DNA from 4 places in the Lentzea sp. NPDC102401 genome. Region 2 is predicted to be linked to each of the others. Evidence: riboswitches for the same ligand, from Rfam matches in the RefSeq annotation. Region 2 holds a riboswitch; each other region holds the start of a gene.

Region 1 (7,534 bases), on a different contig from region 2:
GCCACCCCTGCCACAGCAGCCAGCCCGCTCGACCTGACCAGCGGTTTCTACGTCAATCCCAACTCCGCGCCCGCCACTTGGGCCCGGAACAACCCGAGTGACTCCAGGTCCGCGCGGATCCAGACCGCGATCGGCTCCCGGCCGATCGCGCGCTGGTTCGGCAACGACTCCACCATCGGCTCGACCGTGGCCAACTACGCGGGCGCGGCCGACGGCCGGGACGAACTCCCCGTCCTGGTCGCCTACAACATCCCCAACAGGGACGCCTGCGGTGGCCACTCCGGTGGTGGCGCCGGAAGTGCCGGCGCGTACCGGACCTGGATCTCGGGCTTCGCGGCCGGGATCGGGACCAAGCCCGCGGTGGTGATCATCGAACCGGACGCGCTCGCCGCCTACGACTGCCTGACGGCGGCGCAGCGGACGGAGATGGCGGGCCTGCTCAAGTACGCCACCGAGCAGCTCAAGGCCAAGGCCCCCAACACGTACGCGTACCTCGACGGCGGCAACGCCGGCTGGGTGTCGCCGTCCACCATCGCGTACCGGCTGAACGAGGCCGGCGTGCGGAACGTGCGCGGGTTCTCGGTGAACGTGTCGAACTACTACACCACGAGCCAGTCGACGAGCTACGCCGGTCAGGTCAACGGTTTCCTCGGCTATCAGGCCGGATTCGTGGTGGACACCAGCCGCAACGGCAACGGGCGTGGTGACGGCTGGTGCAACCCGGCCGGTCGCAAGCTCGGTGTGGCGCCGCAGATCGGTGGCGGTGCCGACCTGTTGTTGTGGGTCAAGACACCGGGTGTGTCCGACGGCCCGTGCGGCATCGCGCCGACCACGCCGGCGGGCACGTTCAACCCCGATCTGGCCGTCCGGCTGATCGACGGCGTCTGACGACCTGGCGGCGCCGGGCGGAATCCCTGAGCCGGTCGGCCAGTGCCTCCACGAGGTCGCGCAACTCGTCCGGTCGCTCGATCACGAACGGCAGGTCGAGTGACGCGAGGACGCCGGGCAGCCAGTCGAGTCGTTCCACCCGCAGTTCGACGTGAGACCAGTCGGGTGCCGACTCGGTGATGATCGCGACGCTCGCGGGCAGCCGGGTGCGGATCTGTTCGGTCGTTCCCCGGATCCGCAGCGTCACCTCGTGCCGGTAAGCGGCGGTGGCGAGTCCACTGAGGACCCGCTCCGCCGCGTCGACTCCTTCTGGCGGGTCGAACGAGCCGGGCAACGTGCGTGCACTGGCGATGCGGTCCAGCCGGAACGTCCGGTCCTCGCCGATCGCGGGATCGGCGCCGGTCACGTACCACCGGCCCGAGTGGGCGACGAGCCCGTACGGGTGCAGCGTGCGTTCGCTGTGCCGGCCATCCCTTGCGGTGTAACGGATCGAGACCGGCCGACGGTGGCTCACCGCGTCGGCGATCGTGAGCAGGACGGTGGCGTCAGGTGCGGCGGGCTCACCTTCGGGCGCGGTGAAGGCGATCGAGCCGAGGACGGCGTCGAGCCTGCCGCCGAGCCGCTGCGGCAACACGCGCCTGATCTTCGCCGCCGCCGTCTCACCGGCTGTGTTCGTGGCCGTCGTCAAACCGGATCGGCGCCCCGCGACCAGGCCGAGCAGCACGGCGAGCGCTTCGTCGTCGTTCAGCATCAGCGGTGGCATGCGGTAGCCGGAAGCGAGGCGGTAGCCGCCGTAACGGCCGCGCACCGACTCGACGGGCACGTCGAGATCGACGAGGTGCTCGACGTACCGGCGCACGGTGCGCTCGTCCACGCCGAGCCGGTCGGCGAGTTCGGCGACGGTCCGGACGCCTCCCGACTGCAGGAGTTCCAGCAGGGTGAGGACGCGGGCGGTGGGCCTGGGCATGCCCGAAAGTATTCCGCAGATACCGGGCGGATTCTGTCCGGTATCGCTTCTAGCGTGCAGTCATGGACTTCATCTCGATCCGTGTCATCACCGGCGACGTCACCCGGCTCGTCGGCTTCTACGAGCGCGCCACGGGCCTGCGGGCGAACTGGGCGAGCGACGACTTCGCCGAGCTCAGCACCCGTTCGGGCACCCTCGCGATCGGCAGCACCCGCACCGTCGGCCTGTTCGCGCCCGGATCGGCGGAGCCGGGCGCGAACCGCAGCGTCATCATCGAGTTCCTCGTCGACGACGTGGACGCCGTGCGTGAGAACCTGACGAGCTTCGTGGAGGACGTCGTCACCGAACCCACCACGATGCCCTGGGGCAACCGCTCGTTGCTGTTCCGCGACCCCGACGGCAACCTCGTCAACTTCTTCACCCCGGTCACTGCGGCCGCCATCGAGAAGTTCGCGCGCTGACGGCTCGTCAGGAGGCGGTGAACGGCTTGCCGAACCAGCGGACGAGGTGGTCGTTCAGGTCCTGCTGGTCCTCGCCGATCCAGGCGACGTGCCCGTCCGGACGCAGCAGGACGGCCGGAACGTCCAGTGCCGCAACGGGATCCGTGAGGAGATCCACTCGGTCCGACCAGCCCTCGACGGCCAGACGTCCGGTGCGGTCGAGCAGGAGACCTCGCCCCTGGCCCATCCGGTCGTAGAGGCGGCCCTGGGCCAGGTCGGTGTCGGGCAGCCGGCGGCCGAGCAGGTCGGGGCCCTCGCCGAAGTCGTAGCGGATGCCGATCGCGGTGATCTTCTCGATCAGCCGCCGGTTCACCTCGTTGATGTCCATCAGTTCGGTGAGCAGCCTGCGCACGGCCTGCGCGCCCGGTTCGGGAGACGACAGCTGGACCTGGGCGCGGGTGTTGTCCAGGACGTCGGCGGCGACCGGATGACGTTCGGCGTGGTAGCTGTCCAGCAACGTCTCCGGCGCCCAGCCGCGGATCTGCGCGGCCAGCTTCCAGCCGAGGTTGACCGCGTCCTGCACACCCAGGTTCAGGCCCTGGCCACCGGCGGGCGGGTGGATGTGCGCCGCGTCGCCGGCGAGCAGCACCCGCCCGATCCGGTAGTGCTCGACCAATCGGGTGGAATCACCGAAACGGGACAACCAGCCCGGGGAGTGCGCGCCGAAATCGGTTCCGGCGACGGCGCGCAGTTCCCGCCGGAAATCATCGATGGTCGGCGGTTCCGCGCGATCCTCGGTGGCTTCCGAGCAGGGGACCACAACGCGATAAATCCCGTCCCCGAAATGTCCGAGGTGGAACACCTTGCTGGTTTCGCGGATCTCCGCCATCTTGGCGGCGATCTCGTCCTCCGGTGCGCCGAACTTCATCTCGCCCATCAGCGTGTCGTGCCGCGAGGGCTCACCTGGGAATCCGACGCCGAGAAGTTTGCGCACCGTGCTGCGGGCCCCGTCGCAGCCGACCAGGTACCGCGACCGGAGCCGCTCGCCATCGGCCAGTGCGACGGTCACGCCCTCGTCGTCCTGCTCGAACCCGATCACCGCGGCACCGCGCCGGACCTCGGCGCCCAGTGCGATCGCGTGGTCGGCGAGCAACTGCTCGGCGGTCGGCTGCTTGATGCCGAGCATGGTGGTGAACGTGGAGTCCAGGCCGTCGGGCGTGGGTGTGGGGATGGCGCCGAAGGCTCCGCCGACCGGGCGCTGCCTGCCGCGTTCCAGAAAGCGGTCCAGCAGTCCGCGCATCACCAGGATTTCCAGACTGCGAATGTGCAGACTGACAATGCGCACGAACGACGACGAGGGCTCCGGTTCCTTTTCGAGAACGAGCACCTGCACGTCGTGCAGCCGCAGTTCAGCGGCCAGCATCGCGCCGGTCGGACCGCATCCGGCAATGATCACATCGAACATGAACCACCCGTTCAGCCCCGGTATCGGCGGCCCAGTGTGGAGCTCCCCGGATCTGGCCGCAAGCGATATATGGTGAGCCGTGTATTCGCCGTGTATACAGGGATCGTGAGTCAAAGTCTCAAAGCCTATGAACAGCTGCGCGACGAGATCGTGGCGTGGGATCTGGCGCCGGGTGCGCACCTGAACGAGGTGCGTCTCGCCGAACGGCTCGGTGTCTCCCGCACGCCCCTCAGGGAGGCGATCCAGCGACTCGCGCGGGAGAACCTCGTGCGGATCACGCCGGGGCGCGGCGCGTTCGTCGCCGAGGTGGCGCTGAACGACGTGAGGCACTTGTTCCAGATGCGGGAGGCGTTGGAGACGTACGCGGTCAAGATGTGCGCTCGCGCCCACGACCGCTCCCGGTTCGCGCACCTGCACGCCGAGTTCGCCGGCGGCGACCCCGAGGAGTTGATCGAGCGGCTGGACGCGTTGATCGACGAGGCGGCCGGCAACCCCTACCTCGGCGAGGCGCTCGGCGCGTTGCGTGGACAGCTGCGACGGCTGCGGCAGGCGGCCCGCCGCTCGCCGGAACGCCTGGCGGTGACCATGCAGGAGTACGGCGTGATCTGTCAGGCGATCGCGGACGGGGAGGAGGACAGGGCCGCGCTGGCGATGTCGTTCCACATCCACAACAGCCTGCGCGCCCTGACCGACGTCCTCTGGGCCAACTGAGCGACACGCCCACTAGATGTAGTTGCTCGTGGCTCGACCGCGCCCATGTATTGTGCTCCGAAGCTGGTTCGGCCGATCCTCCAGATCGGTCGTCGCAAGAGGGAACCCGGTGTGAGTCCGGGACTGCCCCGCAGCGGTGAGTGGGAACGAAAGCCGTCAGAAAGCACTGGACATCGCGATGTCTGGGAAGCGACGGCCGGTAGGCGCCTGGCGACAGGCTCGCCCACGAGTCCGAAGACCTGCCAGCGCCCCGCACGTGCCTGCGTGCGGGTGTCCGCGGCCCCGAGGGAGGGCGGGAGGACGTGGCGGTCGCGCGCGCCCGTTCACTCCTCGCTGTCCCCGTGGCCACCCGAGCTCGCGAGGAGAGAGCTAGTGACGGCGGTCGACACGGTCACCACCACTATGCGCGTCAAGAAACGCAACGGTTCATTGGAACCCGTTGACCTGAACAAGATCGTGCGCGCGGTGGAGCGCTGCACGGTCGGTCTGCACGACGTCGACCCGTTGCGGGTCGCCACCAAGACGATCAGCGGTCTCTACGACGGCGCCACCACCGAGGAACTGGACCGGCTGTCGATCCAGACGGCAGCCGCGCTCGTGTCGGAGGAGCCCGAGTACTCCAAGCTCGCCGCCGGTCTGCTCGCGGCGTTCATCGAGAAGGAAGTGCGCCGCCAGGGCGTGATGTCCTTCAGCCAGAGCATCGCGCTCGGCCACGCCGAAGGCCTGATCGGCGACGCGACCGCGCAGTTCGTGGCCGCCAACGCCCGCAAGCTCGACGACGCGATCGACCTCGAAGGCGACCGGCGGTTCGAGTACTTCGGCCTGCGCACGGTCTACGACCGCTACCTGCTGCGCCACCCCGCGAAGCGTTCGGTGATCGAGCAGCCGCAGTACTGGCTGCTGCGCGTCGCGTGCGGTCTCTCGCAGACGGCGACCGAGGCGATCGACTTCTACCGGCTGATGTCGTCGCTGGCCTACCTGCCCAGCTCGCCGACGCTGTTCAACTCCGGCACCCAGCACACCCAGATGTCGTCGTGCTACCTGCTGGACTCACCGCGCGACGAGCTCGAGTCGATCTACGACCGCTACAAGCAGATCGCCAGGCTGTCGAAGTTCGCCGGCGGCATCGGCGTGCAGTGGTCGAGGGTCCGTTCGCGCGGTGCGCTGATCCGCGGCACGAACGGCCACTCCAACGGCATCGTGCCGTGGCTGCGCACGCTCGACGCGTCGGTCTCCGCGGTCAACCAGGGCGGCCGGCGCAAGGGCGCCGCCTGCGTGTACCTGGAGACGTGGCACCCGGACATCGAGGAGTTCCTGGAGCTGCGCGACAACACCGGTGAGGACGCGCGCCGCACGCACAACCTCAACCTGGCGAACTGGATCCCCGACGAGTTCATGCGCCGCGTCGAGGCGGACGCGGACTGGTCGCTGTTCGACCCGGACGAGATCCCCGAGCTGGTCGACCTGTGGGGCGACGAGTTCGACCGCGCCTACCGCGGCGCCGAGGAGGCCGGCCGCGCCGTCCGCACGGTCAAGGCTCGTGACCTTTATGGACGGATGATCCGCACGCTCGCCCAGACCGGCAACGGCTGGATGACGTTCAAGGACACCGCGAACCGCACGTGCAACCAGACCGCGTCGCCGTCGAACGTGGTGCACCTGTCCAACCTCTGCACGGAGATCCTGGAGGTCACCAGCGACGAGGAGACCGCGGTCTGCAACCTCGGCTCGGTCAACCTCGGTGCCCATGTCGATGACACCGCCGGTTCCGTCGACTGGGAGCGCCTGCGTTCCACGGTTCGCACGGCCGTCGTGTTCCTCGACCGCGTGATCGACATCAACTACTACCCGACCGAGCAGGCGGCGCGGTCCAACCCGCGCTGGCGCCCGGTGGGTCTCGGTGTCATGGGTCTGCAGGACGTGTTCTTCAAGCTGCGCCTGCCTTTCGACTCGCCGCAGGCCCGCGAGCTGTCGACGCGCATCGCCGAGGAGATCTACCTGACGGCGCTGGAGTCGTCGGCGGAGCTCGCCTCGTCCGCGGGTGCGCACCCGGCGTTCCGGGAAACCCGTGCAGCCAAGGGAGATCTGCAGCCCGACCTGTGGGGCGTCACGCCCACGCAGACCGAGCGCTGGAGTGCTCTGCGTGAACGCGTCAGCGAGCACGGCCTGCGGAACTCGCTGCTGATCGCGATCGCGCCGACCGCGACGATCGCCTCGATCGCCGGCTGCTTCGAGTGCATCGAGCCGCAGGTGTCGAACACGTTCAAGCGCGAGACGCTGTCCGGTGAGTTCCTGCAGATCAACTCCTACCTGGTGCGCGAGCTCAAGTCCCGCGGCCTGTGGACGGAGGCCGTGCGCAACCGGCTCAAGCAGGACGACGGCTCCGCTCAGGGCATCGCGGAACTGCCGGAGGACGTGCGGTCGTTGTTCCGCACGGCCTGGGAACTGCCGCAGAAGGCGCTGATCGAACTGGCCGCCGCGCGTGGCCCGTACGTCGACCAGAGCCAGTCACTGAACCTCTTCGTCGCCTCGCCGACGATCGGCAAGCTCTCCTCGATGTACCTCTACGCCTGGAAAGCCGGGCTCAAGACCACGTACTACCTGCGCTCCCGTCCGGCGACGCGCATCCAGCAGGCGACCACGACGACCACCACCACGGCGGTGCCCGTCGTGACGTCGGACGACGCCATCGCCTGCTCCCTGGAAAACCCCGAGTCCTGTGAGGCCTGCCAGTGACCACGCTTGCCAGCACCGCCCGTCAGAACGCCCTGCTCGACCCCGGCATGGACCTCACCCTGCGGCCGATGCGCTACCCGCTCTTCTACGAGCGTTTCCGTGACGCCATCAAGAACACGTGGACCGTCGAGGAAGTCGACCTGCACTCGGACCTCGCCGACCTGAACAAGCTGTCGGAGGCCGAGCGGCACCTCGTCAACCGGCTCGTCGCGTTCTTCGCGACCGGCGACACGATCGTCGCGAACAACCTCGTGCTCAACCTCTACGAGCACGTGAACGCGCCGGAGGCCCGGCTCTACCTGTCGCGGCAGCTGTTCGAGGAGGCCG
Region 2 (7,534 bases):
CGCGTGCAGACCCGCCTTGTGAGCGAATGCTGACGACCCGACATAGGCCTGGTGGGTGTCGGGTGCGATGTTCGCGATCTCGGCCAACGCATGGGAGACACGGGTGAGCTCGGCCAGCGCTCCGATCGGGAGCACCTCCATGCCGAGCTTGGTCACGAGGTTTCCCACGACGGCGAACAGGTCCGCATTGCCTGCCCGCTCGCCATATCCGTTGGCGGTGCACTGAACGTGCGTCGCGCCCGCCTGAACGGCCGCGAGTGTGTTCGCCACCGCGCAGGACGTGTCGTCCTGGCAGTGGATTCCTACCCGGAAACCGGTCTTCTCGACGACCTCCGCGACCGTCTCCGCGAGCCCCAACGGCAACTGCCCGCCGTTGGTGTCGCACAGCACGACGACGTCCGCGCCACCCTCCACAGCGGACTCCAGCACGCGCAACGACGTGTCCGGCGAGAACGCGTACCCGTCGAAGAAGTGCTCGGCGTCGAGAAAAACGCGCCTTCCGTGGTCCTTCAGGAACCGGACGGTGTCGCGCACCATCTTCAGGTTCTCGCCGGCGTCCGTGCGCAGTGCGCGCTCGATGTGCCTGAGGTCCGACTTGGCCACCAGCGTGACCACCGGCGCCTGACTGTCGAGCAGCGCCTTGACCTGCGGGTCTTCCTCGACCTTGACGCCGGCCTTGCGCGTGGCCCCGAACGCGACCAGCTTGGCGTGCTTCAACTCCAGGTCCCCGGCCGCGGCACGAGCGAAGAACTCCGTGTCCTTGGGCAGTGCGCCAGGCCAGCCGCCCTCGATGAACCCGACGCCGAGCCCGTCCAGCAGCCGCGCGACCGCGAGCTTGTCCGTGACGGAGTACGAAATGCCCTCACGTTGTGCGCCATCGCGCAACGTCGTGTCGTAGACGTGGAACTCGTCGGTCGGGCCGGCCATCGGGGTTCATCTCCTCATCCGGGCAAACAAAAAGACCCCCCGCGGGATGCGAGAGGTCTGCGCGTCGGGTGCCAGGGGCGGCAACTACCCGACGCGCTCGTCAATAATGATGGCAACGTGCTGAAGCATGTCGGCGATGCTGCCACAGCCCGGCGCGGTGTACCAAGCGACGGGAGGAAATCTCCCACTATCTGGTCACGGGTTCACGCCTGTGACTGAACGCGAAGCGCCCTTCCGCTGGAACAGGAACCGGCCGCCGCACCCGCCCCGCGCGGTGCCGCGCGACGCCTCACCCCTGGGACAGGAACTTCGCGAACGCCTCGATCGAAGCCGCGTTGCGAGGCGACTCCACCAACGCCGCATACGGCAGCGAGAAGAACCGCTTCCCCCGAACCGCGGGCGAGTTGGCGAGCGGGGCGAAGCCCTCCAGGAACGCCTGCTTCTGCTCAGGGGTGTTCGCCTCCCCGTCCGCGTAGTCCACGATCAACACGACATCCGGGTCCCGCTGCACGACGGTCTCCCAGTTGACCGTCGTCCAACTGTCGTTGAGATACCCGAAGATGTTGTCCCCGCCGGCCTTCGAGATCACGTCCTGAGGCGCGGCGTTCTTCCCGGACGTGAACGGCTGGTCCTGCCCGCTGTCGTAGAGGAACACCTTCGGCCGAGGCTTGCCCTCCATCAACCGTCCGGCGGCGGCGATCTGCTCCTGGTACCCCTTCACGAGCTCCTCGGCCTTCGCCTCGACCCGGAAGATCTTCCCGAGGTTGCGCAGGTCCGTGTACAGCGCGTCCAGCGCGGGCATGATCCCGCGCTGCTTCCCCACCCCGTTCCGGCAGGCCTCGGTCAGCTGGTACGTCCCGATCCCCAGAGCCTTCAACGAGTCCGGCGTGAACCCGGTGCTCTCGCTGAACCCGTAGTTCCACCCGGCGAACACCAGATCGGCGTTGACCCCCTGCACGACCTCCTTGGAGATCTTGTCGGACAGGTGTTTCACGCTGCCGAACTCGGCCTTCCACGGCGAGGTCCGCACGTCGACGGTGTCGACACCGGACACGACGTAACCCGCCATCCGGTCCTTCAACCCCAGCGCGAACATCAACTCGGTGATGCCGGTGTCGTTGGTGACCACTTTGGACGGAATCCTGTCGAACGTGACCTGCTGACCGCAGTTCGTGACGGTCACCGGGTCGGACGCGGAGGTGTCCTGGGCGACCGTGGCGCCGCAGCCGGAGATCAACAGCACAGCCGCGCACACAACAGTTCTCAAGGGGTGACCTCCTGGTCGAACAGGAGCTGGGGAACTCCCGTGGTCGGATGCCGCACGACGTGCGCGGTGACGTGGAAAACCTTGGCGATCAGTTCAGGTACGAGAACGTCCACAGGCGTGCCCGACGCGACGATCCGTCCTTCGTCCAGCACGTACAGCCGATCGCAGAAGGAAGCGGCGAGGTTCAGATCGTGCAGAACCGTCAGAACCGTGACGCCCAGCCCACGCGTGAGCCTCAACACGTCGAGCTGATGCCGGATGTCGAGGTGGTTGGTGGGCTCGTCCAGCACGAGCACGCGCGGCTCCTGGGCGATCGCGCGAGCGATGAGAACGCGCTGACGCTCCCCACCGGACAGACTGAGGAAGCTGCGCGAAGCGAGATGCGAAACGTCCACGGTGGACAGTGCCTCGGAAACCACCCGGGAATCACGCGCGGGATCGCGGTCGTGCGGCAGCCTGCCCATCTCCACGACCTCGGCGACCGTGAAGTCGAACTCGACCTGCGACTCCTGGGTCAGTGCGGCTAGGTGGCGGGCGACGTCGTGTCGTTTGTGGACGTTCTCGCCGTCGAGCAGGACGGTGCCGGCGTCGGGCTTGAGCGCCCGGTACACGCAGCGCAAGGTCGTCGACTTGCCGCTGCCGTTGGGGCCGACGATGCCGACGACCTCACCAGAGGCGGTCAGCGAAATGCCGGAGATGATGTTCCGGACGGTGACGTCGTGCAGCTCGACGCGCATCAGCGGCCTCCGAAGACGTAGGACCTGCGGCGCATCAGGAAGATGAAGCACGGCACGCCGAGTGCGGCCGTGATGACGCCCAGCGGCAGTTCCTCCGGCGCCGCGAGCATCCGCGCGGCCACGTCGACCCAGACCAGGAACGACGCTCCGGCCAGCGGTGCGAGGGCCAGGACCTTGCGGTGATCGGCGCCGACGACCATGCGCGTCAGGTGCGGCAGCATCAGCCCGACGAACCCGACGGCACCGCTGACCGCCACCAGCACGCCGGTCATGGCGGCGGTGACGATGAACAGGTGCGTGCGGAACCGGTCGACCGCGACGCCGAGCGTGGTCGCGGTCTCGTCGCCCATCGCCAGCGCGTTGAGCTGCCGCGCCTTGGTCGCCAGGTAGACGATTCCGGCCGCGGTCACGACGGCGGCGACGGGCAGCGACTGCCAGTTCGCCCCGCCGAGGCTGCCGAGCAACCAGAACATCGCGGCCCGCGCCGCCTCACCGCGCGGCGCCTGGAACACCAGCAGCATCGCCACGGCGGAGAACCCGTACGCGAGCGCAGTCCCGGTCAGCACCAGCCGCAACGGTGTGAGCCCTCGGCTCGTGCGCGCGGTGATGTAGACCAGGGCCGTGGCGCCGAGACCGGTCAGGAACGCCCCCACCGACAACGCGTAGACGCCGAGGCCGGACAGGATTCCGAGCGTCGCCACGGCCGTCGCCCCCACGCTCGCGCCCGACGAGATGCCGAGCACGTACGGGTCTGCCAACGCGTTGCGCACCATCGCCTGGATCGCGACGCCGACGGTGCTCAGACCCGCTCCCACGACCGCGGCCAGCAGCACGCGGGGAAGCCGGATGTCCCAGACGATGTGGTACTGCCCGGCGAGATCGGCGGGGATCGTGCCACCGGTCAGCGCCGCCCACAGCAGTTCGAGCGTGAGGTCGAACGGAACGGAGACCGGGCCGAGCGCGACGCCCGCGACGAGGCTGACGGCGAGCACGCCGACGAGCGTGCTGATCTTGGAGAGCACTGGGTCCTTCCCGCAGTCCACGGCGGAGTCGGAAGTTCTCGGGCACCGTGAGCGGGTGTTCGGGCTCGTCCCAGGTGGGACCTACCGTTGCGGGTCAGCGCCGGACTTCGACCGGTCTTCCCCCACGCACGACTGACCCGACCCTACCTGCGAAAACAGAAAGTTCGAAAATTCTCCGGGTGTGATGTCGATCCGGTCCGCGGCCCGTTCGACCTGTGGACGTCACCGAGGAAGACACCGAGCGAGGAGATCCACCGTGAAGTACATGCTGATCATGCGCGCCACCGACGAGGCCTACGCGAACATGGGCGAGTTCGACTTCGACAAGATGCTGGAGATCGTCGGCGCGTTCAACGAGGAACTGATCCGCGCCGGTGTGCTGCTGGCCGCCGAGGGTCTCTCCGAACCGTCCGAGGGCGTCGTCGTCGACTACTCCGCCGAACCGCCGGTCGTCACGGACGGCCCGTACGGCGAGACCAAGGAGCTGTTCAACGGCTTCTACCTGCTCAACGTGTCCTCGAAGGAGGAGGCGATCGAGTGGGCCAAGCGCATGCCGCTGATCGGCCCGGGGTTCAAGACCGAGATCCGGCGCGTGCCGACGATCGACGAGTTCCCGCAGGACAACGAGTGGATCAAGAAGGAGCGCGCGTGGCGTGAGGCCAACGGCCAGCTCTGACCGACGCGCGGAAACGCCGAAGCCCCGGCCGGAAGATCCGGCCGGGGCTTCAAAACGTCAAGCGGATGAACCTCAGCCAGTGCGGACGTTCGACGACACGAGTGCCGCGAGACGGTCGCCGATGGCGTAGGTGGCCCCAGGCGACTGGTGGTCCCTGGTAGCGAGATCAAAGGCCACGGAGGCCTCGATCCGGCGGGCCGACTCGTGCTCGCCGAGGTGGTCGAGCAGCAGCGCGACCGACAGCACGGCGGCCGTCGGGTCCGCGATGCCCTGGCCCGCGATGTCCGGCGCCGAACCGTGCACCGGCTCGAACATCGACGGGTTGCGGCGGGTCACGTCCATGTTTCCCGACGCGGCCAGGCCGATGCCACCCGTGACGGCGGCGGCGAGGTCGGTCAGGATGTCGCCGAACAGGTTGTCGGTGACGATCACGTCGTAACGGCCCGGGTCGGTGACCATGTGAATGGTCGCCGCGTCCACGTGCTGGTAGGCCACGGTGACGTCCGGGTGCTGCAGCGAGACCTCCTCCACGACGCGCGACCACAACGAGCCGGCGTGCGTGAGGACGTTCGTCTTGTGCACCAAGGTCAGGTGCCGGCGCTGACGGTTCGACGCACGCGCGAAGGCGTCCCGAACCACGCGCTCGACGCCGAACGAGGTGTTCAGCGAGACCTCGGTGGCGATCTCGTGCGGCGTGTCCTTGCGGAGCAGGCCGCCGTTGCCCGCGTACGGGCCTTCCGTGCCCTCGCGGACCACCACCATGTCGATCTCCGGCGGGTCCGCGAGCGGGCTGCGGACACCGGGGTAGAGACGAGCCGGGCGGAGGTTCACGTGGTGGTCGAGTTCGAAGCGCAGCCTCAGAAGCAGGCCCCGCTCCAGAATTCCGCTCGGCACCGACGGGTCGCCCACCGCGCCGAGCAGGATCGCGTCGTGCTGGCGAAGCTCTCCCAGCACCGACTCGGGCAACAACTCTCCCGTGGCGTGCCAGCGCGCCGCGCCGAGGTCGTAGCGAGTGATCTCGGCCGCCGGAACGACCTCTCCGAGGACCTTCAGGGCCTCAGCGATGACCTCGGGCCCGATCCCGTCTCCTGGGATCACTGCGAGCCGCATCCACACACCTCCCAGGTGTCAGTCCCCAATTGGTGGGACTACTTTCCTTCGCGAAAGGCTACCGGCATCCAGGCCGCCCGCCGCATGCCGGACACCCCATCGGGGTGTTATCTCCCGTACTGCGGGACACCCACACGGCCCATATCCCACTTTCGAGTGTCACTCGACCGCAGGAACGGGGTCGCGTCAAGGGGTGACGGCAGGCAGTTCCTGGCCGTGACGTGCCGAGAGGCCCGGTTCCCAACGAGGAACCGGGCCTCTCGTGAAACATCCGATCTAGTAGGCGCCGCCCCGGCCACTCGACTTCACCAGGACGACCGACGCGCGGTCACCGTTGGCGTTGTGGTGGTTGAGGACCAGCAGCCCGTCGGACTTGTCGGCCTTCAGCGAGGCCTCGTTCTTGTTGACGACGAGCGCGGTGCCCGGCTTCGCGAGGTACGAGAGCGCCGCGTCGCCGCCGCCCTGCGCCCACAGACCCGGCTTGAGCGGGTCGTAGGACAGGTTGCGGTCGATGACGTCGACGAGCTTGTTCGCGTTGCCCGGCGCGGCGTAGTAGCCACCGACGCCCACGACGTACGAGAGGCGAGCCGTGTCCTTCGTCGCGTCGATGCCCAGTGCGCTCAGCAGCACCGGCAGGACGACGACGTTGGTGTCCTGGACGTTCGCGTCGACGTCGCCGAACAGGCCGTTCACGCCCTGGATGTCGACGGTCTCGCCCGTCTTCAGGTCCACGGTGGACGCGACCAGCAGGTCGGTGTCGGTCAGACGGGTCGCGAACACCTCGAAGTCCGCCGTGCCGTCACCGTTGGTGTCGATGTCGACGAACGGGATGGTGTTCTTGCCCAGGTTGTACCAGTTGCCCCAGGTCGCGACACCGAACGCGAGCAGCGCCTCCTCAGGCTTGCCCTGCGCCTTGGCCAGCGGGGCCGTGGAGGCCGCGCCGACGTAGCGGAGGTCGCCGCCCTTGGCGGTCTCGTTGAGCGCGCAGTTCTCGGTGACGTTGCGCTTGCAGTCGCGCAGCTTCGGCGACTGGGCCTGCAGCTCGAGAACGCTGATCAGCGAGCGGTAGGCCTGCGAGCCGGTGCCCTGGTCGATGCCCTTGCCGGACACGTTCAGGACGGCCTGCTTGCTGTTGCCCGAGAACTTGAGGCTGGACGCGGTCTTGATGTCCGCGACCGGCTTCGGCGCCGAGTAGACCGACAGGCGCAGCGGCACGGTGGCACCGGCGGTCGGCGTGAAGGTCACGCGACCGGAGGCGTCCGCGAGGAACTGGCGCGGCACGTCGAGCTGGTTGGCCTCGACGGTCGAGTCGACCGTCTTGCGCAGCGCCTTCGGGTCGTCGATCTTCAGGGTCACCTTGACGCGCGCGACTCCGCGCGGGCTCAGCTTCACCTTGTCCTGCGAGAGCACGTAGCTCACGCCGGGGATCGTCGTGGCCGCGGTGTAGCCGACCTTGTACTCCACGGCCTTCGTGGACTTGTTGACCAGCTTGATGGTCTTGGACTTGGAGACGGCCTTGGCGACCTCGACGACGCCGAAGTTCGCGCTGACGTAACCGTTGTCCTCCTCGACGTACGCGAGGACCTGGTTGTCGATCGCGGACTTGCCGTCCACGCGGCCGGTACCGACCCGGTTGGGCGCGAAGGTCTTGCCGTCCTCCTTCACGTCCGCACCGGCGGTGTTCATGATCGAGGCCTTGACCTCTTCCAGCGTCCAGTCCGGGTGCGCCTGGCGGACCAGGGCGGCGATGCCGGCGACGTGCGGGGACGCCATCGACGTACCCGAGATCACCAGG
Region 3 (7,534 bases), on a different contig from region 2:
CCGCGCCGATGAACCCGACCGGGATGCCCAGGACCGCGGCGGGCCTCGGGGCTCCGGCGGCGATCAGGTCGAGGAGGTGGAACAACGCCGTGGGGGCGTTGCCGATCGCGACCACCGCGCCGTCGAACCGGTCCGCGAGCAGTTCCAGGGCGGCGGCACTGCGCGTGTTGCCGATGGTCTGCGCCAGCTCTGGAGTCCGCGAATCCTGCAGGTAGCAAAGGACTTCGTTGTCCTCGGGCAGGCGGCGGCGGGTCACGCCGGACGCGACCATGTTGGCGTCGCACAGGATCGGCGCACCGTTGCGCAACGCCTCCCGGGCGTCGCGCACGACGTTCGGGGAGAAGGCGACGTCGGCCGGCAGGTCGGTCATGCCGCACGCGTGGATCATGCGAACGACGACTTTCGCGACGTCGGCGGGAAACCTGGTGAGGTCCGACTCCGCGCGAATGGTGGCGAAGGACTGGCGGTAGATCTCCGCCCCGTCCTTGATGTACTGCGTCAACGGATCTCCTCGTAGCCGTCGCCGGTCGCGACGAACTCGGTCACAACGCCTGCGGGACGGCCGCAGCGGCGGGCACAGCCCGACCAGTGCACGGCGCCGGGAGTGTCGGACCTGCTCCCTAGAATTGAAATTGGGGGTACCCGGCCCGGCACGTGTGTGTGGTCGGACGCATCGGTCCGTGTGTGCGCATCTGCTCGTGTGCGGCCGTTGACCCAAGCGTGGACATCGGCGCGTACGTCGGACAGCGACTTCGCGCAGCCGGGGCGGCCGGTGCAGGCGCTGACGCCGTGCCAGGGGGAGGCCGGGTCGGTGATGAGGCCGGAGGTGTCGGTGCCGGCGGGGACGACCAGGCTGCGCCACGGCGTCAGGCGGAGGGCGACGCCGGGGAGTTGGTGGGCGCCGAGGCGGCCAAGCGGGACGCCTGGTGTCAAAGGTGAAGGTGCGACAGGAGTCACAGCCGGGGTGATCCGCGGGGCGTCGGAGGCACCGAAGTGAGCGGTGATCTTTCGCACACCGTCGTCCACTTCGGACAGGCGCCAGGCCTGCCCGCGGAGCTGCTGGAACAGGCGGGCGGCGGTGAGCACGGCGTCCACGGGGTCGGTGACGCGGACGCCCGTGTCGCGGCCGGCGAGGAGGAGGACCCACGGGGAGGGGGTCGAGCCGGACGCCTCGCCGCCTGCCTGGTCCACATCGCCGCTGACCAGGCCGAAGTCGCCACCCAGCCCGCTCACCGCGGCTCCCACCGTCACCAGGAACCTGCCCGGCAGCGCGGCCAGCGCCGGGTCCGCGCACAGGGCCGCGTCGATCGCGTCGACCAGCGCCTGGTTGTCCTCCAGCGGGGCGGCGATGATGTTGCGGATCCGCTCGTGCGACGCGGAGGGCAGCAGTCCGGCCTCGGCCAGCCGCGCGCCCAGTTCCACGCCGTCCGCCAGCCCCCTGATCTGGAGGTTCGCCCGCGAGGTCAGTTCAATCGAGCCGGAGCCCAGCTCCAGCGCGGCGAGGCGCACGACGTCCCACTGAGCAGCGGAAAGAGTGCCGCCCGGCACCCGGATGCGCGCCAGCCCGCCGTCGGCCGCGGCGTGCAGCTCGACGGCGCCGGGGCAGGCGTCCGGGTGACTACGCATAGGTCGGACTGTAACCCGCCGGTTAGGGTGAGCCCGAACGACGAAGCGCAGGAGGAAGCCGGTGTGAATCCGGCGCGGTCCCGCCACTGTGACCAGCGAACACCGCTGGGAGTCAGGAACTCCGCTTCGCCAGTCACCCGCATTTTGGGGCGAGGACCCCACGAGGGATGGAGCCTGCGTGATCCTGCTGCTGTCGACCTCCGACACCGACCTGCTGTCGGCGCGTGCGAGCGGTGCCGAGTACCGGCTCGGCAACCCCGCGCGACTCACGACCGACGACCTGCCCGCGCTCGTCGACGGCGTGGACCTCGTCCTCGTGCGCATCCTCGGCGGGCGCCGGATGTGGGAGGAAGGCCTCGACTGGCTGCTGGCGTGCGGCCTGCCGGTGGTGGTGCTCGGCGGTGAGATGCAGCCCGACGCGGCGCTGATGGAACTGTCGACGGTGCCCGGTGGCGTGTGTGCCGAGGCGCACCTCTACCTCGCGCACGGCGGTCCGGCGAACCTCACCGAGCTGCACAAGTTCCTGTCGGACACCGTGCTGCTGACCGGCCACGGCTTCGAGGCCCCCGCCGCCACCCCCACGTGGGGTGTGCTGGAACGCGAGGGAACGCCAGAGGGTCCGACGGTCGCGGTGCTCTACTACCGCGCGCATCACGTGGCCGGGAACACCGCCTTCGTCCACGCCCTGTGCGACGCGATCGAGGCCAAGGGCGGGAAGCCCCTGCCGGTCTTCTGCTCCTCGCTGCGCACCGCCGAACCCGAACTGCTCGACACGCTGCGCCAAGCCGACGCGCTCGTCGTGACGGTGCTCGCGGCGGGCGGCACGAACCCCGCGAAGGCGTCCGCCGGCGGCGACGACGACGCGTGGGACGTCGGCGCGCTGGCCGCGCTCGACGTGCCGATCCTGCAGGGGTTGTGCCTCACGTCGAGCCGCGAGTCGTGGGACGCCAACGACGACGGACTGTCTCCTTTGGACACCGCGACCCAGGTCGCGATCCCCGAGTTCGACGGCCGGATCATCACGGTTCCGTTCTCCTTCAAGGAGATCGACTCCGACGGCCTCACCGTCTACGTGGCCGACCCGGAACGGGCGCTGCGCGTCGCGGGCATCGCGGTCCGGCACGGCAGGCTGCGGCACATCCCGGTCGCGGAGCGCAGGATCGCGGTCATGTTGTCGGCGTACCCGACCAAGCACTCCCGCATCGGCAACGCGGTCGGCCTGGACACGCCGGCGTCGACCGTGCGGTTGCTGAAGGCCATGCAGGAGCACGGTTACGACATCGGCGACGCGCTGCCGGGCGTGCAGGAGCTGGACGGCGACGCGCTGATCCACGCGTTGATCGCGGCCGGTGGCCAGGACGCGGACTGGTTGACGCAGGAGCAGTTCGAGAGCAACCCCGTGCGCATCGCCGCGGCGGACTACCGGGAGTTCTACGAGACGCTGCCCGAGGACTTCCGCGAGTCGATGCAGGAGCACTGGGGCGAGGCGCCGGGCACGCTCTTCGTCGACCACAGCAAGTCCAAGGACGGCGAGATCGTGCTGGCCGCGTTGCGGTCCAACAACGTCGTCGTGATCGTGCAGCCGCCGCGCGGGTTCGGCGAGAACCCGATCGCGATCTACCACGACCCGGACCTGCCGCCGTCGCACCACTACCTCGCGGCGTACCGGTGGATCGAGTCGAACTTCGGCGCGGACGCCGTGGTGCACGTCGGCAAGCACGGCAACCTGGAGTGGTTGCCGGGCAAGACCGTCGGCATGTCGGCGTCCTGCGGCACGGACGCGGCGCTCGGCGACCTGCCGCTGGTCTACCCGTTCCTCGTCAACGACCCCGGTGAGGGCACGCAGGCCAAGCGGCGCGCGCACGCCACGCTGGTCGACCACCTCGTGCCGCCGATGGCCCGCGCCGACAGCTACGGCGACATCGCGCGGCTGGAGCAGTTGCTCGACGAGTACGGCAACATCTCCGCGATGGACCCGGCCAAGGTGCCGGCGATCCGCGCGCAGATCTGGACGCTGATCAAGGCCGCGAAGCTCGACCACGACCTGGGCCTGGACGACCGGCCGCACGACGCCGAGTTCGACGAGTTCATCCTGCACGTCGACGGCTGGCTGTGCGAGGTCAAGGACGTCCAGATCCGCGATGGCCTGCACATCCTCGGCGAGGCGCCGACCGGCAGTGTCCGCGTCAACCTCGTGCTCGCGATGTTGCAGGCGCGGCAGATGTGGGGCGGTCAGGTCGCCGCGCTGCCCGGCCTGCGCGAGGCGCTCGGACTCACGACCACCGCTCGCGAAGACGTTGACGCGATTGAGGAAGAGGCGCGCGGACTCGTCCAGGCGATGGAGGACGCGGGCTGGAATCGGGACACGGCCAAGACTCTGCACGAGTCCGAGGACGTCCAGAAGATCCTGGAGTTCGCGGCGGTCGAGGTCGTGCCCAGGCTGGCGCGCACCACCGACGAGATGACGAACGTCCTGCACGCGCTGGACGGCGGCTACATCCCGGCCGGCCCGTCGGGTTCTCCGTTGCGCGGCCTGGTGAACGTGCTGCCGACCGGCCGCAACTTCTACTCGGTCGACCCGAAGGCGATCCCGTCGCGGCTCGCGTGGGAGACCGGCCAGGCGATGGCCGACTCGCTGCTCGCCCGCTACCGCGAGGAGAACGACGGCGAGTGGCCGCCCTCGGTCGGGCTGTCGGTCTGGGGCACGTCCGCGATGCGCACCGCCGGTGACGACATCGCCGAGGTGTTCTCGCTGCTGGGCGTGCGGCCGGTGTGGGACGACCAGTCGCGCCGCGTCACCGGCCTCGAGGTCGTCTCCCTCGACGAACTGGACAGGCCGCGCATCGACGTCACGATCCGCATCTCCGGCTTCTTCCGGGACGCCTTCCCGCACGTCGTGTCCATGTTGGACGATGCCGTGCAACTGGTGGCCGCGCTGGACGAGCCCGCGGAGCACAACTTCGTGCGGGCGCACATGCTCAAGGACCTGGAGGAGCACGGCGACCAGCGCAGGGCCACGTTGCGCGTCTTCGGTTCCAAGCCGGGTGCGTACGGCGCGGGCGTGCTGCCGTTGATCGACAGCCGCAACTGGCGCGACTCGTCCGACATCGCCGAGGTCTACGCGGTGTGGGGTGGCTACGCGTACGGGCGTGGCGTGGACGGCGTGGCGGCGCGCGCGGACATGGAGTCGGCGTACCGGCGGATCGCGGTGGCGGCCAAGAACATCGACACCCGCGAGCACGACATCGCCGACTCGGACGACTACTTCCAGTACCACGGCGGCATGGTCACGATGGTGAAGGCGTTGACGGGCAAGGCACCCGCCGCGTACGTCGGCGACAGCACGCGCCCCGAGGCGGTCCGCACGCGCACGTTGACGGAGGAGACCTCACGGATCTTCCGCGCCCGCGTGGTGAACCCGCGCTGGATCGGGGCGATGCGCAACCACGGCTACAAGGGTGCGTTCGAACTGCAGGCGACGGTCGAGTACCTGTTCGGCTACGACGCCACGACCGGCGTCGTCGCGGACTGGATGTACGAGAAGCTGACCGAGTCGTACGTGCTCGACCCGGAGACCCGGAAGTTCCTGCAGACCAGCAACCCCTGGGCGTTGCACGGCATCGCCGAGCGTCTGCTGGAGGCGGCCGAGCGCAAGATGTGGGAGCACCCGGAGGAGTCCACTTTGGACGCGCTGCGGGCGGCCTACCTCGAGACCGAGGGCGACCTGGAGGACGGCGCCTGAACGACGCGGACACAGCACTGACCAGGTGACGGATCGAGGCGGGCGGACAAGCCGTTCGCCTTGATCCCGTCCAGCAGGCCGTTGATCAGGCACAGGGTCATGCCGCACACCAGTTGCGCGTGCCGCTGCGCCAGGCTGTGGAACGGGCAGTTGCCCAGCAGGATCGAGCCGCCCTCGGTCCGGGGCTCGAAACCGAAGTCTCCCAACGCCCCGGTCAGATCGCCCGAGGCCGTGGAGGCCAGGTCCGCGCCCCACTCGTGGGCACGCCGGTTGAGGATCTCGCGCGGAGGCTCGCCGGTGCTCTCCGCCTCCATCAACGCGTCCGTGACCAGATGGCTCGCGGCCTCGTAACGGCGGTCGGGCAGCGACACCTCGATCTGCTCCTCGGAGCGCTGGTACAGCTTCGCCGGTCGCCCCGCGCCAGGTCCGGTGCGACCGGTGCGCCGCTGGTGCACCACTGTGAGCAAGCCCATCTCGACCAGCTTGTCGAGGTGGAACGCGGCCGTCGTGCGGGGGAGCCCAGCGGCCTGCGCGGCCTCGTCCTTGCTGATGGGCGCGATTTGGTGCACGACGAAGTCGTAGAGCCGGCGGCGGTTCGGCTCGTCGAGGGCCGCGACGGCGGCGACGGGGTCGGCCATCTCTAAAACCTACTCTTGTTGACTAAATTCGGCGAACGGATCTACCGTGGCGAACATGGACGTCGAGGCGGCGCAGCGAGCGGTCACGGACCTGCTCAAGGCACTGGGCAAGGACCCGTACTCGGCGCACCTGGCCGACACCCCGCGCCGTGTGGCCGAGGCCTACGAGGAGATGCTGACCCCGCGCGCCTTCACCATGACGACGTTCCCGAACGACGAGGGCTACGACGAACTCGTGCTGGCGCGCAGCATTCCCGTGCAGTCGTTGTGCGAGCACCACATGCTGCCGTTCCACGGCGTCGCGCACGTCGGATACCTGCCGGGAGAACGGATCCTGGGCCTGTCGAAGCTCGCGCGGGTCGTGGAGATGTTCGCCCGCGACCTGCAGGTGCAGGAACGGCTCACCAAGCAGGTCGCCGACTGGCTGCAGGAACACCTGCGGCCCTTGGGAGTCGGCGTCGTGATCGAGGCCGAGCACATGTGCATGTCGCTCAGGGGTGTGCGGGTCAACGGATCCCGCACGGTCACCTCGGCGTTGAAGGGCGCGCTGCGGGAGAACCCCGCGACACGCCAGGAGTTCTTCTCCCTCGTTCAGGCCGCCTGAACAGGTCCGAACACGTAGGAGCCGGCGGCGTCCGCGTTGTCGCCGGCCCAGAACTCCGCCCACAGCGTGGCGAACTCGGCCCGCGACAGCCTGCCGTCGCCGTCGAGGTCCAGCACGGAGAAGTCGGTCGTGCCCTCGTGGCCGAGCCAGGCCTCGATCATCATCCGGTACTCGTCCTCGGAGACGTAGTCGTCGCCGTCCGCGTCGACGGCACCGAACATCACGTCCGCGGTGCCGAGCACCGGCTCGATGTTGGTGGGCAGCACGTCCACGACGTTCAGGACGTCGTCCAGCGTCACGCGTTCCGCGCCGCCCGCGGCCGACTGCAGGGTCGTCCACCAGCCGAGCATCACCTGGGACAGCAGCTTCTCGTCGCTGCCGCGCAGTTCCGCCCAGCGCGCGGCGAGGAGCCGGAAGTCCTCCTCGGTCAGATAGCCGTCGCCGGTGACGTCCATCGCGCCGAACACCAGGTGCACCTTGCTGCGCTGAAATTCGCTCGCCATGCGCAGGACCATAGGCCGAATGCCGCAACGGGTTCTATCGGCCGAACGGGTCCGAACTAGTCCACGAACAGAGCATCCGCCAGCCGCAAACGGCCGGACACTCCGAGCTTGCGGTAGATCCCCGAGAGCACGCCCTCGACGCCGCCGACGGGCATGAGCAGCGTGGACGCGATCTCGTCGTCCGAACGACCGCGTGCGGCCAGTTCCGCGACCTGGTGCTCCGTCGGGGTGAGCGCGGTCGGACCGGTCTGCCGCATCCGTCGAGGTCCGGCGCTCGTCGCCACCAGTTCGGAGTAGGCCCGCGCGGCCATCGCCGAGGATCCGCACTTCTGCGCCAGGTCCATCGCGTCACGCAGACAGGTGCGTGCGAAAGCCGTGTCGCCCTGACGGCGCACCACGACGCCGAGATCGACCAACGCGC
Region 4 (7,534 bases), on a different contig from region 2:
GTGGCTTTCCGTGTCGGGCGGCATCTTCACGCCGGGCGACGCCCAGGTGTGGGCCCGCCCCCGAGTGGCCGTCGTCGAGGGCTTCGACCCCTCACCGGAAGAGCGACTGTTCTCCGTCGTGGACTCGGCCAGCGGCGTTTCGTCCCGTGTGGACATTCGCAAGTGGTACGCCATCAACACCGACCTGACGGTCCACCTGCACCGCCGTCCCGTCGGCGAGTGGGTGGGCATGGACGCGCGGACGACCATCGGGCCGGACGGGGTAGGGCTCGCGACCAGCGTGGTGCACGACGTGGAGGGGCCGGTGGGCACGACGGCGCAGGCGCTGTTCGTGCGCGAACGCTGATACCGGGCCCGCGCACGCCACCGTCGCGGGCCTGTTCCGCTGAGCCCGGAGTCGCGTAGCGTCAGCCTGACTGTGAAGAGGTTCGCGAACCGGCAGGAAGCGGGCCGCGCCCTCGCCGCGCGACTCGCGGACCTCCCGTGGCACGACCCGCTGGTCCTGGGCCTCCCCCGAGGCGGCGTTCCAGTGGCCAAAGAAGTAGCGCGACACCTCAACGCCCAACTGGACGTCGTCGTGGCGCGCAAGATCGGCGCCCCAGGCCATCCGGAATACGGCGTGGGCGCCGTCACCGCGGACAGCGAACCCATCTACGACCCGAGAGTGCTGCGAGCCCTGAACCTCACCGAAGAGCAAATGGGCCGCACCTGCGACGAGGAACGCGAAGAAGCCAGAAGACGCACGGCCCTCTACCGCGGGGACAAGCCGCTCACCCTCAAGGACCGCGACGTGATCCTCGTGGACGACGGCCTGGCCACCGGAGTCACGGCCAGGGCGGCGCTGCACTGGATCGCCCAGCACGAACCGCGGTCCACGACCCTCGCCGTCCCGGTGGCCGCCAGAGAATCGCTGGCCGCGTTCACGACGCCGGTGATCGCGATCCTTCTCCCGCGCCGCTTCGGCGCGGTCAGCCGCTGGTACGAGGCCTTCGATCAGATCACGGACGAAGAGGTGCTCAGCGCGCTCTCGTAGTGCTCCACCACGGGGAACGGCGAGTAGAAGCGGTGCAGCAGAGCCGACCACTTCGCGTAGTCAGGCCCCTGCCGGAACCCGACGGTGTGCGATTCGACCGAGTCCCAGCGCACGAGCAGCAGGTAGCGCGACGGCGTCTCCAGGCACCGCAGCAGTTCGAGACCGCGGAAGCCCGGCGAGGCGGAGATCAGCTCCCGCGCCTCGCCGAACGCCCACTCGAACTCCTCGGCAGAACCCGGCAGCACGTCCAGCAGGGCGTGCTCCGTGATCACAGCCGGCAGAACCTGATGTCCGAGGCCAGCACGGCCTTGGCACCGATCGCGGCCAGCTCGTCCATCACCTTGTTCGCCTCCTTGCGCGACACCATCGCCCGCACGGCCGCCCAGTCGGGGTTGGCCAGCGGCGCGACGGTCGGCGACTCCAGGCCCGGAGTCAGCGCGATGGCGTCGTCGAGGATCGAACGCGGGCAGTCGTAGTCGAGCATCAGGTACTGCTGCGCGAACACGACGCCCTGGATGCGGGCAGTCAGCTGCTTCTTGGCGGCGGACAGCTCCGAGCCGTGGCGGTGGATGAGGACCGCCTCGGACTCGCAGATCGGCTCGCCGAACGGCACCAGGTCGTGCTGGCGCAGGGTGCGGCCGGAGCCCACCACGTCGGCGATCAGGTCGGCCACGCCCAGCTGGATCGAGATCTCCACGGCGCCGTCGAGCCGGATCACCTTCGCGGTGATGCCGCGGGCCTTCAGGTCGCGGCCCACCAGCCTCGGGTACGCGGTGGCGAGGCGCTTGCCTTCGAGGTCGGAGACCTTCCAGTCGGTGCCGCGAGGCCCCGCGTAGCGGAAGGTCGACGAGCCGAAGCCCAGCGCCAGCAGCTCCTCGACGGAGTTGCCGTTGTCGTCGGCACCCGAGTCGGCGGCCAGGTCGCGGCCGGTGATGCCGAGGTCCAGGTCGCCGGACGCCACGTAGATCGCGATGTCCTTGGGGCGCAGGAAGAAGAACTCGACCTCGTTGTTGTTGTCGAGCACGGTCAGGTCGCGCGGCTCGTGCCTCTGCCGGTAGCCGGCCTCGGTGAGCATGGCGGAGGCGCGTTCAGCGAGCGCGCCCTTGTTCGGGACTGCAACGCGCAGCATGTGAGAAGTCTTCCGTCAGAGGTACTTGTAGACGTCTTCGAGGGTGAGCCCACGGCCCAGCATGAGCACCTGGAGGCGGTAGAGCAGCTGCGAGATCTCTTCGGAGAGCTTCTCGTCGGACTCGTACTCGGCGGCGATCCAGACCTCGCCCGCCTCCTCCAGGACCTTCTTGCCCTGCGCATGGACCCCGGCCTCGAGCGCAGCAACGGTGCCGGAACCCTCCGGCTTGGTGGCGGCTCGTTCGGTCAGTTCAGCGAACAGGGAATCGAAGGTCTTCACGGCACGACATCCTCCCATCCCGGCGACCCCCGTCCACACCGCGGTCGCATCTGTCCCAGGCCGTGGACGCGATCTGTCCTGCATGGACACCCGGTAGCGTGAACTTCTGTGTCTGAGTTCGCCGAGGTCCTCGAAGCACTCCGCCGCGTGCGCGGAATCAACCCGTTCTTCGCGCTCGACGTCGGCCGCCCGGACGAGTCCTGGCTGCCGGGAACGGCGCTGCTGGAGGGCCCGGCGCTCAGGACCACGATCGACGCCATCGCGATCCGGTACAAAGCGGAAGAACCACGCGTAGCGGCCAGCCTGTTCTTCCTCAGCTACACGGCGCGGCTGCTCAGCCCGCTCACGGCCGCGGGCATCCCGATCGACGTCCGCCCGGAGAACCTCTGGTGGCAGCACCACCCGGCGAACGGCCTGAGCGTCCGCATCGACCAGCCACGACTGGGCCCGGAGGCCGCCCAAGCGCTCGCACCGGTGGTGGAGGCGATCCAGGACGTGACCCCGGTGGCGCGTGGATTGTTGTGGGGCAACGCCATGTCGAACATCGCGGGCGCGCTCAAAATGGTTGTGCGCGCACGCATGCTCACCGCCGAGGAAGCGGAAGAACGCGGCGAACGGCTCATGAGCGCCCCGCCGTTCGAACAGGCGGGGGAATTTCTGACTTTTCCCGGAGAGGTCTCGTTCCGGCGTCGGTCGTGTTGTCTCTACTACCGCGTCGCCGCAGGTGGGAAGTGTGGTGACTGTCCACTCGTGAAGTGAGGAACGCAACAACTCTTATGGCCGGTTGTGCTTAACGGGCCGATCAACTTACGGTGCACGCGCCGCAGTGACGGGAAGCCGGTGAAAATCCGGCGCGGTCCTCGCCACTGTGACCGGGAAGCGATCCCCGCCGAGCACGTCACTGGCCCTCGCGAGAGGGCTGGGAAGACGCGGGGGCAGCGTTGATCCGGGAGTCAGGAGACCGGCTGCGGCGCCGCAAGGAGAGTTGACCTTCCACGAGGTATGGAGGAGCCCGTCATGACGAGCCCCGCAGCAAGCCTGTCCGCCGTCCGCGTGCCCAAATGGGCCTTCGCCGTCTCAGTGCTCGGCCTGATCGTCACCTACCTGGTCCTGCAGGAGAACGGCCTCGCGCTCGGCGCGGGTTCCGAGTTGCTGCACGAGTTCTTCCACGACGGGCGCCACGCGCTCGGCGTGCCCTGCCACTAGATCCCCCGATCCCAGGCAGGGAAGACATGACGACGACGTACAAGTCCCTTGCGCTGCGCGGAGTCGCGGCCGGCGGTGTCGCCGGTGTCGCCTCCGCGCTCGTGCAGCTCCTGGTGACCGAGATCCCGATTCGCGCCGCGCTCGCGGTCGAGGAGGCCCGGGAACCCGCCGGTGAGGCCGGCCACCCGCACGGCGGCGAGGAAGAGCTGGTCAGCCGCGGCGCGCAGATCGCGGGCGGCATGCTCGGCGTGGTGATCGTCGGCATCGCGGTGGGCCTGGTGTTCGCCACGGCCTACGCGCTGTCGAAGCGCTGGTTCACCGGCAGCACGCCGTTCAGCCGCAGCTTCGCGTTCGGTGCCGCGGTGTTCGGTGCCGTGGCATTGCTGCCGTGGCTCAAGTACCCGGCCAACCCGCCCGCCGTGGGCGACCCGGAGACGGTGAACTACCGGACCGCGCTCTACCTCGGTGTGGTGGTGGCCGGTCTGGTGATCGTGTGGGCCGCGAGCTGGCTCGCCGAACAGCTGCGCGCGCAGTCGCAGCCGGTGCGGACCACGGCCGTGCTGCTCGCGGTGGCCGCGGCCGTCGCGGTGGTGCTGCTGGCGTTCCCCGCGCCGCCGGACACGATCCCCGCGGACATGCCGGTGAACGTGCTGTGGCAGTTCCGCCTCAGTTCGCTCGCCCAGCTCGCCACGCTCTACGTCGGCATCGGCGTGGTGTTCGGCCTGCTGATCGACCCGGCCGCGCGCAGGGCCAAGGCCCCTGAGAAGGCCGCTGTCGCCTGATGGTGTGGGGTGGCCACGCGGCCACCCCACACCCGTCTAAAGAGACTTCAGGACCTCGGCGTCCACGCCGACCAGCGAGTCGCGGAAGATCCGCCGCTCCCCCGCCGCCACCTCGACGTCGCACGGCACGACCAGCACGGTGCACCCGGCCGCCACCGCCGCGGCCACTCCGGTGGGCGAGTCCTCGATCGCCACGCACCGCGCCGCGTCCACTCCCAGCAGCCGTGCCGCCTTCAGGTACGGCTCGGGCAGCGGCTTGTTCAGCCCGTCCACCTCGTCGCCGCACACGGTGACGTCGAACAGGTCCCGCCCGATCGTGTCCAGCGCGACCTCGGTCAGCGAGCGCTCGGTCGACGTCACGAGAGCCATCGGCACGCCCGACGCGCGCACCGCCCGCAGGGCCTCGGCTGCGCCCGGACGCCACGGCAGGCCCGCGCGGAACACCTCTTCGGTGCGGCGGGAGATCCAGGCGGCGCCGTCGGCCATGTCGGCCTCGGTGGGCTCGATGCCGACGTCGGCGAACAGCAGGCGCATCGTCGTCGGTACGTTGCTACCGACCATGCGTTCGCGGGTGTCCGGGGAGAGCACGCCGCCCAGCTTCTCCGCGTACTCGTAGAGCGGGATGTCCCACAGCTTCTCGGAGTCCAGCAGCGTGCCGTCCATGTCCCATAGGACACCGTGAAGATCAGACACAGCCAGGTCAGACATTGAAGTACTTCGCCTCCGGATGGTGCGCCACGAAGGCGTCGGTGGACTGTTCCGGGTGGAGCTGAAGTTCCTCGGACAGCGAGACCCCGATGCGCGACGGATCGAGTAGCTCGACGACGCGCTTGCGGTCTTCCATCCCGGGGCAGGCGCCGTAGCCGCGCGCCGCTGTGGCCGAGTGTGAAGTACTCCTCGGCGGCGACGGTGCCGCCGGTGGGCCGGACGAGTTCCTCGCGGACTCGCTCGTGCCAGTACTCGGCCAGCGCTTCGGTGAGCTGGACCCCCAGTCCGTGGACTTCCAGGTGCTCACGATACGCGTTCTCGCCGAACAGTTCGTTCGCGTGGCCGGCGATCGGCGGGCCTGTCGTCACGAGACGGAACGCGATGACGTCGACCTCGCCGGACTCCTTCGGGCGCCAGAAGTCGGACAGGCACGACCTCCGATCCCTTCTCCGGCGCGGAAAAGTGAACCGGAAGCGCTCAGCGGACGAGCTGGCGGGTTCTTCCAGAACGACTAGATCGTCGCCGTCGGAGACGCACGGAAGTAGCCGCGGACGACGGCGGCGTGGGCAAGAACACCTTCCGCGGCAAGGCGTTCCATCCGGTAGCGCAGGCGTGGGCGGCCCTCGGTCGCGACCGGGTCCTCGTAGGCCGGGCCGCTGCCGCGCACGCCCTTGAGGCCCCACTGGGCCAACGTCGCACGCTCGTCCAGCGACGCCGAGCAGTCCGCGACCGGGATGCCCTTCACGACCCGGCTGCCCAGAACGGCAGGGCCGGGATCGGGTTTCCGACAGCCACGTCGGAGCGACCGGTCACGACTTCTTCCTCCACCGCAACGGCTTTGCGGCCGCGGCGATGCGCGGGGAACGTTCGCGACGGGCCTTGCGTTCCGCGGCCTTCTCCCGCATCTCGGCGTCCAGCACAGGAGCCTCGCCGCGCTTGGCGGCCATGATCGAGTCCTTCAGACGCAGGCCCTCGAAGGCGTCGCGGGCGTAGCGGGCGTCGCCGAAGTACATCTCCGTCAGGTCGTTCAGCACCTGACGGGGCGGCCAAGCTCAGTCCGAAGGAGACGTTCGACAGGCCCAGAGTCGTTCACACGTCCGGAAAACGACGCTTGAGCTCACGGATCGTCTCGACGGCGTCGCGGCGCACCTCCTCCTGGCCGGTGGAGATCGGGAACGTCAGGCAGTCGACGATGATGTCGCCGACGCGCATGCCCCAGTCGGTCGTCAGGTCCTCCCAGGTGGCGACGCGAACCTTCCACTCGGCCGTGCGGGCCTGGCCCTCGTCGTCGATGCACAGCGCCACGACCGCCGCGCCGCGCTCCGAGACGAGCCGCATGATCTTCCGGAACCGGGATTCGGGACCGTCGCCGTCCTCGTAGTTCACCGAGTTGACGACACCGCGGCCGCCAAGGCACTCCAGACCGGCCTGGAGAACCCTGAGCTCGGTGGGGTCGAGCACGATCGGCAACGTGATCGGGACGTACCGGCCCTCGGCGGTCGTCGCGCGCTCGGCGGTCGTCGCGCGCTCGGCGCCGAGCACGAACCGGGAGGTCGCGGACTTGCCGAACTCGTTCGCGACCTCCCGCGCCGCGTTCGGACAGGTGGAGGATCTGGTCCGGAATGTCGTGCTCGGCCAGGTTCGCGAGGTTCGCGCCGACCGTGTTCGTCTCCACGGCGTCGCACGACGTCCGGGCGGGGGACGTTCAGGATCTCGTCGCAGCCCTCGAGACCGTTGAAGTCGTCCGGGGAGAGGTCGACGGCCTGAAGCAGGGCGCCGTCAGCGACGACAACGCGGTTCACCAGCGCTTCCAGCAACGGCGACTCTCCGCGATCGCGCATGGGCCAAGCCTACGATGAGTTGACTGGCCGAACCCGTAGTCTGGCGCCGTGAACGATCCGTCCCAGGAATCCCCGACCCCCTCGAACCCGCGCATCCCGCTCACGGCTCCGATCATGGTCTGTGCGTTCGAAGGCTGGAACGACGCCGGCGACGCCGCCAGCACCGCGATCGAGCACCTCCAACTCACCTGGGACGCCACCCCGCTCGCCGAGATCGACCCGGACGACTACTACGACTTCCAGGTGACGCGCCCCACCGTGCGCATGGTGGACGGCGTCACGCGAAGGGTCGACTGGCCGACGACGCGGCTGTCGGTGTGCCGCCCTCCCGGTTCCGACGTGGACGTGATCCTCGTGCACGGCATCGAACCGAACATGAGGTGGCGCAAGTTCGCCGCCGAGCTGCTGGGCCACATCGACGCTCTCGGGGTGACGACGGTGGTGACGCTGGGCGCCCTGCTGATGGACACGCCCCACACGCGCCCGGTCCCGGTCACCGGCACGGCCTACGACGCGGACGCCGCCGAGAAGTTCGGCCTGGAGCACTCGAAGTACG

What was found. A riboswitch is a leader RNA that binds a small molecule or an ion and turns the genes downstream of it on or off. The one in region 2 is predicted to bind cobalamin.
Region 1: another riboswitch for cobalamin. It lies ahead of ACIRG5_RS00700 (ribonucleoside-diphosphate reductase subunit alpha); the one in region 2 lies ahead of ACIRG5_RS18505 (FecCD family ABC transporter permease).
Region 3: another riboswitch for cobalamin. It lies ahead of cobN (cobaltochelatase subunit CobN); the one in region 2 lies ahead of ACIRG5_RS18505 (FecCD family ABC transporter permease).
Region 4: another riboswitch for cobalamin. It lies ahead of ACIRG5_RS09265 (CbtB-domain containing protein); the one in region 2 lies ahead of ACIRG5_RS18505 (FecCD family ABC transporter permease).

The regions. Positions count from the first base shown of each region.
Region 1 covers NZ_JBIWKS010000001.1:136,086-143,619, reverse strand. Annotated here, with positions in the region: gene ACIRG5_RS00725 (glycoside hydrolase family 6 protein) at 1-888, shown strand, start outside; gene ACIRG5_RS00720 (helix-turn-helix transcriptional regulator) at 848-1,855, opposite strand; gene ACIRG5_RS00715 (VOC family protein) at 1,918-2,316, shown strand; gene ACIRG5_RS00710 (FAD-dependent monooxygenase) at 2,324-3,760, opposite strand; gene ACIRG5_RS00705 (GntR family transcriptional regulator) at 3,866-4,471, shown strand; cobalamin riboswitch at 4,519-4,733, shown strand; gene ACIRG5_RS00700 (ribonucleoside-diphosphate reductase subunit alpha) at 4,844-7,207, shown strand; gene ACIRG5_RS00695 (ribonucleotide-diphosphate reductase subunit beta) at 7,204-7,534, shown strand, end outside.
Region 2 covers NZ_JBIWKS010000004.1:702,151-709,684, forward strand. Annotated here, with positions in the region: gene cimA (citramalate synthase) at 1-927, opposite strand, end outside; gene ACIRG5_RS18495 (ABC transporter substrate-binding protein) at 1,217-2,194, opposite strand; gene ACIRG5_RS18500 (ABC transporter ATP-binding protein) at 2,191-2,931, opposite strand; gene ACIRG5_RS18505 (FecCD family ABC transporter permease) at 2,931-3,953, opposite strand; cobalamin riboswitch at 3,986-4,105, opposite strand; gene ACIRG5_RS18510 (YciI family protein) at 4,210-4,629, shown strand; gene ACIRG5_RS18515 (3-isopropylmalate dehydrogenase) at 4,702-5,739, opposite strand; gene ACIRG5_RS18520 (S8 family peptidase) at 6,016-7,534, opposite strand, start outside.
Region 3 covers NZ_JBIWKS010000031.1:8,021-15,554, reverse strand. Annotated here, with positions in the region: gene ACIRG5_RS48195 (precorrin-8X methylmutase) at 1-502, opposite strand, end outside; gene ACIRG5_RS48190 (hypothetical protein) at 499-1,626, opposite strand; cobalamin riboswitch at 1,635-1,770, shown strand; gene cobN (cobaltochelatase subunit CobN) at 1,805-5,368, shown strand; gene ACIRG5_RS48180 (helix-turn-helix transcriptional regulator) at 5,329-6,006, opposite strand; gene folE (GTP cyclohydrolase I FolE) at 6,062-6,610, shown strand; gene ACIRG5_RS48170 (EF-hand domain-containing protein) at 6,598-7,113, opposite strand; gene ACIRG5_RS48165 (AAA family ATPase) at 7,170-7,534, opposite strand, start outside.
Region 4 covers NZ_JBIWKS010000002.1:803,627-811,160, reverse strand. Annotated here, with positions in the region: gene ACIRG5_RS09295 (thioesterase family protein) at 1-346, shown strand, start outside; gene ACIRG5_RS09290 (phosphoribosyltransferase) at 419-1,033, shown strand; gene ACIRG5_RS09285 (antibiotic biosynthesis monooxygenase family protein) at 994-1,305, opposite strand; gene hisG (ATP phosphoribosyltransferase) at 1,302-2,162, opposite strand; gene ACIRG5_RS09275 (phosphoribosyl-ATP diphosphatase) at 2,178-2,441, opposite strand; gene ACIRG5_RS09270 ((2Fe-2S)-binding protein) at 2,550-3,200, shown strand; cobalamin riboswitch at 3,271-3,405, shown strand; gene ACIRG5_RS09265 (CbtB-domain containing protein) at 3,459-3,647, shown strand; gene ACIRG5_RS09260 (CbtA family protein) at 3,674-4,429, shown strand; gene ACIRG5_RS09255 (HAD family hydrolase) at 4,466-5,092, opposite strand; partial or broken gene ACIRG5_RS09250 (vitamin B12 dependent-methionine synthase activation domain-containing protein) at 5,130-6,610, opposite strand; gene ACIRG5_RS09245 (hypothetical protein) at 6,799-6,996, shown strand; gene ACIRG5_RS09240 (PAC2 family protein) at 7,027-7,534, shown strand, end outside.